DNA from 2 places in the Serratia sp. JSRIV002 genome. Region 2 is predicted to be linked to the other one. Evidence: predicted binding sites of a transcription regulator. Region 2 holds the regulator's gene; the other holds the start of a gene.
What was found. The regulator LexA, encoded in region 2, represses DNA repair genes until DNA is damaged. The targets are predictions, from matches to a motif close to TNCTGTATGTACATACAGNA.
Positions count from the first base shown of each region.

Region 1: a site for LexA is predicted at 3,031-3,050, ahead of sulA (SOS-induced cell division inhibitor SulA). Genes of this name have one in related genera too.

Region 1 covers NZ_CP074143.1:2,249,095-2,253,526, forward strand. Annotated here, with positions in the region: gene KGP26_RS10375 (Lon protease family protein) at 1-328, opposite strand, end outside; gene matP (macrodomain Ter protein MatP) at 537-995, shown strand; gene ompA (porin OmpA) at 1,061-2,143, opposite strand; gene sulA (SOS-induced cell division inhibitor SulA) at 2,503-2,964, opposite strand; gene KGP26_RS10395 (TfoX/Sxy family DNA transformation protein) at 3,242-3,898, shown strand; gene yccS (YccS family putative transporter) at 3,903-4,432, opposite strand, start outside.
Region 2 covers NZ_CP074143.1:5,488,066-5,492,497, reverse strand. Annotated here, with positions in the region: gene plsB (glycerol-3-phosphate 1-O-acyltransferase PlsB) at 1-1,317, opposite strand, end outside; gene KGP26_RS25715 (diacylglycerol kinase) at 1,640-2,008, shown strand; gene lexA (transcriptional repressor LexA) at 2,132-2,740, shown strand; gene dinF (MATE family efflux transporter DinF) at 2,852-4,192, shown strand.

The DNA of each region.
Region 1 (4,432 bases), 2.8 Mb from region 2:
GGGCAAAAGGCTCATCGCCGCGCATGGCATTCTTAATGCTGACGGTGTCGCCTTCAATCACGTAGTGACTGCCTTTAACGGTATTCTGCGGTTGCAACTCTTCTGCCGCTCGGGCGATCAACGCCAGATACTCACGTGTTTCCTGTGCTTTCAACAGCATAAAACGTGGCAGAGACAGCGGATGCAAAAACAGCGTCAGCGCATTCTCCAAACGGGGCTGGATTGCAGAAAAGGCCACGGGTGCCAATTGAGCAGCGGAATCGAAAATCGCCTGATAAGGCGTAGCAGCAGGCAACAGAGATTGCCATTCAAGTCGGTTATTGGTCAAAGTGTTAGATGCAATCGTCAAAAAGGGAAAGCGCGATTATACAAGAATAACGCCAGCTTGATACCTCCAGAGTCATTGTTGAGCATCGGAGTTTGACATTGCTCGATGACAGTGCAAAAAACAGTCAAAAACGGCGGGTAATTGCCGAGGAAAACTTGGCTAAAGCTGTTATGCTTATTAAAGTTACACGGTCACAGCAGAGTTCATGATGAAATATCAGCAACTGGAAAATCTGGAGAGCGGTTGGAAATGGAAGTACCTGGTGAAAAAGCACCGGGAAGGTGAAGCGATCACCCGCTACATTGAAAACAGCCTTGCTCAGGAGGTCATTGACCAACTGCTGAAGCTGGAAAATGAACCGGTCAAAGTGCTGGCGTGGATCGATGAGCACATGAATCCGACGCTGGATAACCGGATGAAGCAAACCATCCGCGCCCGGCGTAAGCGTCATTTTAACTCAGAACATCAGCATACGCGCAAGAAATCGATCGATCTGGAGTTCCTGGTCTGGCAACGTTTGGCTGCGCTGGCGCATCGCCGTGGCGTGACGCTATCGGAAACCATCGTACAGCTGATCGAAGATGCCGAGCGCAAAGAGAAGTATGCCACCCAGATGTCATCGCTGAAACAGGATCTACAGGCGATCCTGGGTAAGGATGATAAATAGCATTACCCAATGTTAAGGCCAAAAAAAACCCCGCAATGCGGGGTTTTTTACTAAGAAGCGCTTACTTAGCCCTGAGGCTGAGAAACAACTTCTTTGATGCCTTTAACTTCGATCTCTACGCGACGATCTGGAGCCAGACATGCGATCTGAGCTGCAGTTGCGCGGCCTGAACGGTAGCCACAAGAGTCACCGGTAACTGGGTTAGCTTTACCCATGCCACGTGCAGAGATCTTGTCTGAAGGGATACCTTTAGACACGAGGTAATCCACAACGCTTTGTGCACGTTGCTCAGACAGGCGCAGGTTGTATTCTGCTGAACCTACTGCATCAGTGAAGCCCAGAACGACAACAGAACCGTCTTTCGGATCCAGTGAGCTCAGTTGGGTGTACAGCTGATCCAGAGCTTGTTGGCCTTCTGGCTTCAGGGTCGCTTTGTTGAACGCGAACAGAACGTCAGAAGTCAGAGTGAACTTCTTGGTCTCAACAACTGGAGCTGGGGCTGGAGCTGGAGCTACTACTGGAGCAGCAACTTCCTGGCCAAAGCGGTAGGAAACACCTACGCTCAGCATGCCGTTGTCTGGACGTGCACCAACGGTACCTGCGTCACCGATGTTGTTAACCCACTGGTAGTCCAGGCGGGTAGCCCAGTCACGAGTCAGTGCGTATTCAACACCCACTGCTGCCAGTGGAGAAACGCCAGTGTCATGGTTGCTCAGGCGCTGATCGGTCGCACCGTAGTGAGCGTTCGAGTCTGCACGCCAAACCATACCACCCAGACGGGTGTAGATGTCCAGATCGTCCATGATTGGGTAGCTCAGTTTAGCTGCCAATTGAACGCCTTGAGCTTTAAAAGCACCGTTGTTCACGCTGCCTTTGTAAGGCATACGGCCAAGCCAGTCGTAGCCCATTTCGAAGCCCAGGTATTGGTTCGCTTGGTAACCCAAGAACGCGCCTGCACCCAGTTGGCTTTTATGAGTAGGACCGTTGCCGATACCATTCTCATAGCCGTTACCGTAGAAACCGGTGTCATGATACTGGGACCAACCCAGTTTGGCACCAGTGTACCAAGTGTCGTCTTTTGGTGCGGCTTGCGCTACTGTAGCGAAACCTGCCAGTGCCACTGCTAATGCGATAGCTGTCTTTTTCATTTTGCGCCTCGTTATCATCCAAATAGGCAATGAGCTTTAAAGCTGCTTTAAGCCCTTGGTTTAAATTCCTTCGCCAAGGTTTGAGCCCTCGTTTGTTACTCTGCCAGTTTTTCTGGCGTTATAGAGCAACCTTGGCGATGTAAAGTCTACAACGTGGCGCGAAAGTTACAAGTGTGATGTGATAAAGCTCTAAAAAAAAACATGGAATTAGACATATCCTCTAACATATCGGGGGGCTAAACGAGTCTTTTTTTAACATGGAAGGTGGCGCCGAACCGCAGCCAACCTCGCTTTTCGCCCGATCTGCCTGCGATTGCCAGACCAAGCGATAAAAGTGATGGGAAAAGTCCTAAATTTACTTAATGATACAAAGAAGAGTGAATTTTTAAGGTTGAACAGTGTCTGTCGGCAGCAACGATGTCACGTTGGGGTCGCATAATGAACCCATAGGCATTGCCCAATTCTGCCGCTCGACTCAGCCTTAGACGATCCTCTTGTGTCAATTCTGGTAACCAGCCTAGCACCACACTGTAATTTCCTGTCAGTAAAGCCTTCTCCATGGCATCTACGGTAGCCAGTGGATTGATCTGATTAAGCTGTACGACCTTATCAACCGGCAGGCTGGCCTGCTGCAGCCAGGTTTTGCTCAGTTTCTGCTGCGGGGTCAACCACAGTAACCAGCGTGATTGCTTGCCCAACTGCTGCAACAAAGGCACCAATAACTGAGCTACGGCGGGTTGCCGCTCATTGTAAACAAGCTCACTGATTAGGCCATTTTCGTTGCCCTCTTGCGCAGGGATCACCGCTTGCTTTGCCGGCATTGGGGATTGGCTAAAATGAGGTTGATAAAGTGATTGAGTACGCATGTCGTCTCCCGCCCGTAGTGTTACTGTATGTATATACAGTATAGCCATCGAAACAGAAGGTCAACCCAAATTTTCGTAACGCTTCGCATAATTGAGATTATTTATTGTACGTCTTGAATTTATGATTGGCACGACTAGGGATAATGCGTATTTTTTTTAATTAGTTGTTCCCGTTACGTTTATTCCAACCAAAACATGCCTAATGGCTGTGGCTTCATATAAGGAGAGTTAAATGAATGGAGGATCGTTAAGGAGGATCGAACAGGCAAAGTCCTGCTTTGCCGCCCTGGGAAATATTGCCCTACGCTCGCAGTTTGGCGGCTATGGCCTGCTGGCGGACGGCACAATGTTTGCGGTCATTACCGAAGGTGAGCTGTATTTGCGTGCAACGGAAAGTCTGGAAACCGCTTTTCGTGAGCGTGGCATGGTGAATATGACCTATTTAAAGCGAGGGGTCCCCATGGTCATGCGCTATTACTGGGTGAATGAAGAGTTGTGGCGGCAGCGTCGCGAACTGTGTGCGCTTGCTTGGCAGGCTATCTGTGAGACGCGTAAAGAGATAAAGGTAAAAAAACGCTGCAATGGCAGATTGAAAGATTTACCGAATATTGATGCCTCATTAGAGCGCCAGCTGTGGCGAGCAGGCATATGCAATATTTATGATTTTCGCCTGTTGGGGGCCAGAGATAGCTATCTGAAGCTGCTGCAACAGCAAAAAAATCTGGGCATGAAAGTGCTGATGTCACTGGCGGGGGCCATGGCGGGCTACCACCATGCCGCCTTGCCTAATCTACAAAGGGAGGCGTTGACCGAATGGTTCGAAAACAACGCGCTCTTTCCCACCTTTGAGGCGCGGCCAGAAGACCGCGCCTGCGGCCCACATCCTTGAACTATCAACCGGCTTGAGTAATTTGTGTATTGAGTGCCGTCAGCTCGGGTAGCAATTCGAGCACCAGGCCAATTTGCTGCAACACCAGTTGTTCTTTGCTTTCCGGCTCCGGAACCAGCGCAGTAATACGCTCGGAGAGGGCTTCCAGTGCCTGCGTGATACGCTGACGATCATGAGCGTCGTGGTGTAATGCACCATCAACATAGCAAACCGCATCGTTGAGCAAGTCCAGCACGGCGGCACTTTCCAGGCGCTCACGGTGGGCGCCCAGAGCGGAAATATAGCTCAGCAAGGTATGGTTCAGGCACAGCAGGCGGAATGCCGCTTCCTGAATGGTTTTATCGGCTTTAGGGTCAGCAGACATGTTAGAGATCACCGACGCCAATTCTGCATCGCTATTATGGGCATCGCGGCGGGCAATACGATAAGGCAGGCCGTTATCCTTGCCCTGATGGTACTGCACCAGAATGGCATCCAGATAGCGGCAGTCGGCATTCAGTGTCTTGCGCACCATGGCCGGTAACTGACGGAACT
Region 2 (4,432 bases):
ACGCAGCTCTTTGGCGTAAGTACCTACTTCCATCACGTGCTCGTAACCGATATAAATCGGCACCAGGGTGATCGGACGTGTACCGCCACGCAGCATGGCCTGAATGGTCATCGACAGGGTGCCGGTTTTCGGTTCCAGCAGGCGGCCGGTACGGGAGCGCCCGCCTTCAACAAAGTATTCTACCGAGTAACCTCGAGTGAACAGCTCACCGAGGTATTCACGAAATACGGTTGAATAGAGTTTGTTGCCCTTGAAGGTGCGGCGAATAAAGAATGCGCCCAGGCGACGGAAGATCGGCCCGGCGGGCCAGAAGTTCAGGTTAATACCTGCTGCGATATGCGGTGGCACCAGCCCCTGATGGTAGAGCACATAGGACAGCAGCAGATAGTCCATATGGCTACGGTGACACGGCACATAGACGATCTCGTGGCCATCCTGCGCCAGCTGACGCACACGCTCGGCGTTGGTGACGTTGATACCCTGATACAGCCGGTTCCAGGTCCAGCTCAACACGCGGTCGGACAGGCGCACCGTTTCATAGGAGAAATCGGCGGCAATCTCTTCCATCAGCGCAATCGCGTTCTGCTGGGCCTTTTCGTGGGAGATCTTTTTGCTGCGCGCTTCATCTTCGATCGCTTTTTCAATCGCCTTGGAGGCCAGCAGCTTGTTGAACAGATCCTGACGGGCTGGCAGGCTTGGCCCAACGGCGGCCAGGCGCTGGCGTGCAAAGTGCATACGTGCGACACGGGCCAGTTTTTGCGCGATGGTCTTATCGGTGCCGTGCTCTGTCGCCATCCGGCGTAGGGACACGGTGTTGGAGAAACGGACAAAGCTGTCACGCCCCAGCCACAGTACAGCGAAGAACTTCTGTACGCCGTTCAGCAGGCGCAGGTGCGGCGTGCCGTGGCCTTCACGCCCAGGGGAGCGGCCAAACATCACCGATACCGGCAACATCTGAATATCGAGATCCGGGTTGCTGCGGTGCAGATCCAGATAATCGTGAAACAGTTTTACCGATTCTTCTTTGGGAGTGTAATAGCGGAATACGCGTGGGCCATCATGGATAAACACGTAGCTTGGCAGCACGGTGCCATCGATTTCCAACGGGTTAAGGGGATCGGGCAGATCTTGCGCCAGACACTGGGTGCGCAAGGTGAGTAAATCCGCCTTGGAATTATAAGGTAAAACATACAAAATCGGTCGTGAGGGATCCAACCCTAACTCCGTGACCGGATCTGTTGGGATAACCTTACTTCTTACCAACATTTTTAGTGGTAAGTTCAATATCTTATAATAGATTTTACGCCAACCTGACATGACAACGTGAAGCCTCTTGTTAGCAATTCGCCGCAAGCATACCAGAAACCGGGTAGCAGATCTGTGGCGTTGGGAAATCCACGGCCATTCACGGCAATGGAAGTACATAGTTGAATTATACCTGATGGATATCAAATTGGCCGCTCTAGCGCACTCATGCGCGCGCGGCATTGGTACGACATAGCTAGGTGATTAAGGTATTCCAACCTTGCTGTATACTGCGCTGCGATAAAAATGTGATTGGGCTGGCAAATCTGTCTGGAACGTTGCGGCTGCAACACGACGGGTACATGATCCATCTTGGAGAAAGGCGTTCTTAACTATGGCAAATCAAGCAACTGGCCTGACGCGTATCATTAAAGCGGCAGGCTATTCCTATAAAGGTTTAACCGCTGCCTGGCAGAACGAAGCCGCATTCCGTCAGGAACTGGTGGCGACGGTGGTGGCTATCATCGTGGCGGTTTGGCTGGATGTGGGAGCGATAGCGCGCATCTTGTTGATCGGCTCGGTGCTGCTGGTGATGATTGTCGAAATCCTCAACAGTGCGATTGAGGCCGTTGTCGATCGCGTGGGGACGGAATATCACGAGCTTTCCGGGCGGGCCAAAGATATGGGCTCGGCGGCGGTATCGCTGGCAATCATTCTGGCGCTGTTCGTTTGGGCTTCGGTACTTTGGCAGCATTTGGCGTGAAAACCAGCGGGTATCGTTGCGATCACGCTCGCTACCTGCTGATTTTTATTTATTCTTCGGTTCCCAATCCAGACTTAGCTGTATATACTCACAGCAAGACTGTATAAACAAACAGGGGGCGGAATGAAAGCACTAACTACCAGACAGCAAGAGGTCTACGACCTGATTCGCGATCATATTTCGCAAACGGGCATGCCACCGACGCGTGCCGAGATCGCAATGCGCCTGGGGTTCCGCTCACCAAATGCTGCAGAAGAGCACTTGAAAGCACTGGCTCGCAAAGGCGTTATCGAGATCATCTCCGGTGCATCACGCGGTATCCGCTTGCTGATGGAAGATGAAGAGGGGTTACCTCTGGTGGGCCGTGTGGCTGCCGGTGAACCTCTGTTGGCTCAGCAGCACATTGAAGGGCACTATAAGGTGGACCCTTCACTGTTCAAGCCTAATGCCGATTTCCTGCTGCGCGTTAGCGGCATGTCGATGCGCGACATCGGCATCCTGGATGGCGATCTGCTGGCAGTGCATAAGACTCAAGACGTACGCAACGGCCAGGTCGTCGTCGCCCGCATTGAAGACGAGGTCACGGTCAAACGCCTGAAGAAACACGGTAACGTCGTCGAACTGCTGCCAGAAAACAGCGAATTCCAACCGATCGTGGTCGATCTGCGCCAGCAGAACTTCACCATCGAAGGCCTGGCGGTGGGCGTGATCCGCAACGGCGACTGGATCTAACCGTTTTACCTCGTATTACAGCCCTTTAAAACGGCAAACCTCGCCCCAACTCTGGGGCGATGTCATTTCTAAGCTACGCTAAAATCCATGCTTGTACGGGAACATATCGCCATGCGCCTGCTTTCTGCCTTCACCAGTGACACCGACAAAGCTCTGTGGCGTCTGGCGTTGCCGATGATCTTCTCCAATATTACCGTCCCCTTGCTTGGCCTGGTGGATACCGCCGTTATCGGTCATCTCGATAGCCCTAGCTACCTTGGCGGGGTCGCGGTGGGATCAATGGCCACCAGCTTCCTGTTTATGTTGTTGTTGTTCCTGCGTATGAGCACCACCGGGCTGACGGCGCAGGCGCTGGGTGCGCAAGATCCCTACCGGCTGGCTCGCGCATTTATGCAGCCGTTATTGTTGGCGCTGGTGGCCGGGCTGGCGATTGTGCTGTTGCGAGCCCCGTTGATCACCTTGGCGCTGAACATTGTGGGGGGCGATCGGGAAGTATTGGTTCAGGCCAGGCTATTTTTGGAGATCCGCTGGCTGAGTGCCCCGGCGGCGTTGGCCAATATGGTGTTGCTCGGTTGGTTGCTGGGAGTTCAATACGTGAGGGCGCCGGTGATCCTGTTGATTGTCGGTAACCTGCTGAACATCGTGCTGGATATCTGGCTGGTAATGGGGCTGGGTTGGAACGTGCAGGGGGCTGCAACTGCCACGGTGATTGCGGAGTACGCCACGCTGTTGCTGGGTTTGTGGTTAGCATGGCGGGTACTACGCATGCGGGGGATTTCGCTGACAATGCTGCGAACCGCGTGGCGTGGGGATATGCGCCGCCTGTTGGCACTTAACCGCGACATCATGCTGCGTTCGTTATTACTGCAACTGTGTTTCGCTTCGTTGACCATTCTGGGAGCCCGCATGGGCGGAGAGGTGGTGGCGGTGAATGCGGTGCTGATGAATCTACTGACCTTTACCGCCTATGCTCTGGATGGTTTTGCCTACGCGGTGGAAGCCCATTCCGGCCACGCCTATGGTGCGCGGGACGGGCGGCAACTCCGTAAAGTATGGCGTGCCGCCTGTCGGCAGGCTTGCCTGGTTGCCTGTGGTTTTGCCGTTATTTATCTGTTCGCCGGGCAGCAGATTGTGGCGGGCTTAACCTCGCTGCCGGAGTTGCGTGCGCTGGCAAATCATTATCTGCCCTGGCAGGTGGTGCTGCCCCTGGTGGGGGTTTGGTGCTATCTGCTGGATGGCATGTTTATCGGCGCCACCCGTGGCGCAGAAATGCGTAACAGCATGGCGGTAGCCGCAGTGGGCTACGGGCTGACGTTGTTCACCCTGCCGGTATTGGGCAACCACGGTTTATGGCTGGCTCTGGCGGTATTCCTGGCACTGCGCGGGGCTGCTTTGGGCTGGGTTTGGCACCGTCATAGCGTGCAAGGCACCTGGTTTTCATCCCCTAACTAGCGATACATAGGCCAGACTAGTTGATGATTCTGGATGGGTATTCACATTTGGTTACATGTGTTGAGGGCTGTTTTGCTTCGCTTGCTTACTGTTTTAACGGCGTTTTTTGCTATTGAGACTTTTCCTAACCCTATTTTATGCTGCTTTTCGGGTGCTTTTCGTGATGGGTGACTATAGTTAATCACGTGGCTGGCGAATTAAGCCCGCGCTTAATTGGCAACGGACGCATTAGATAACCTT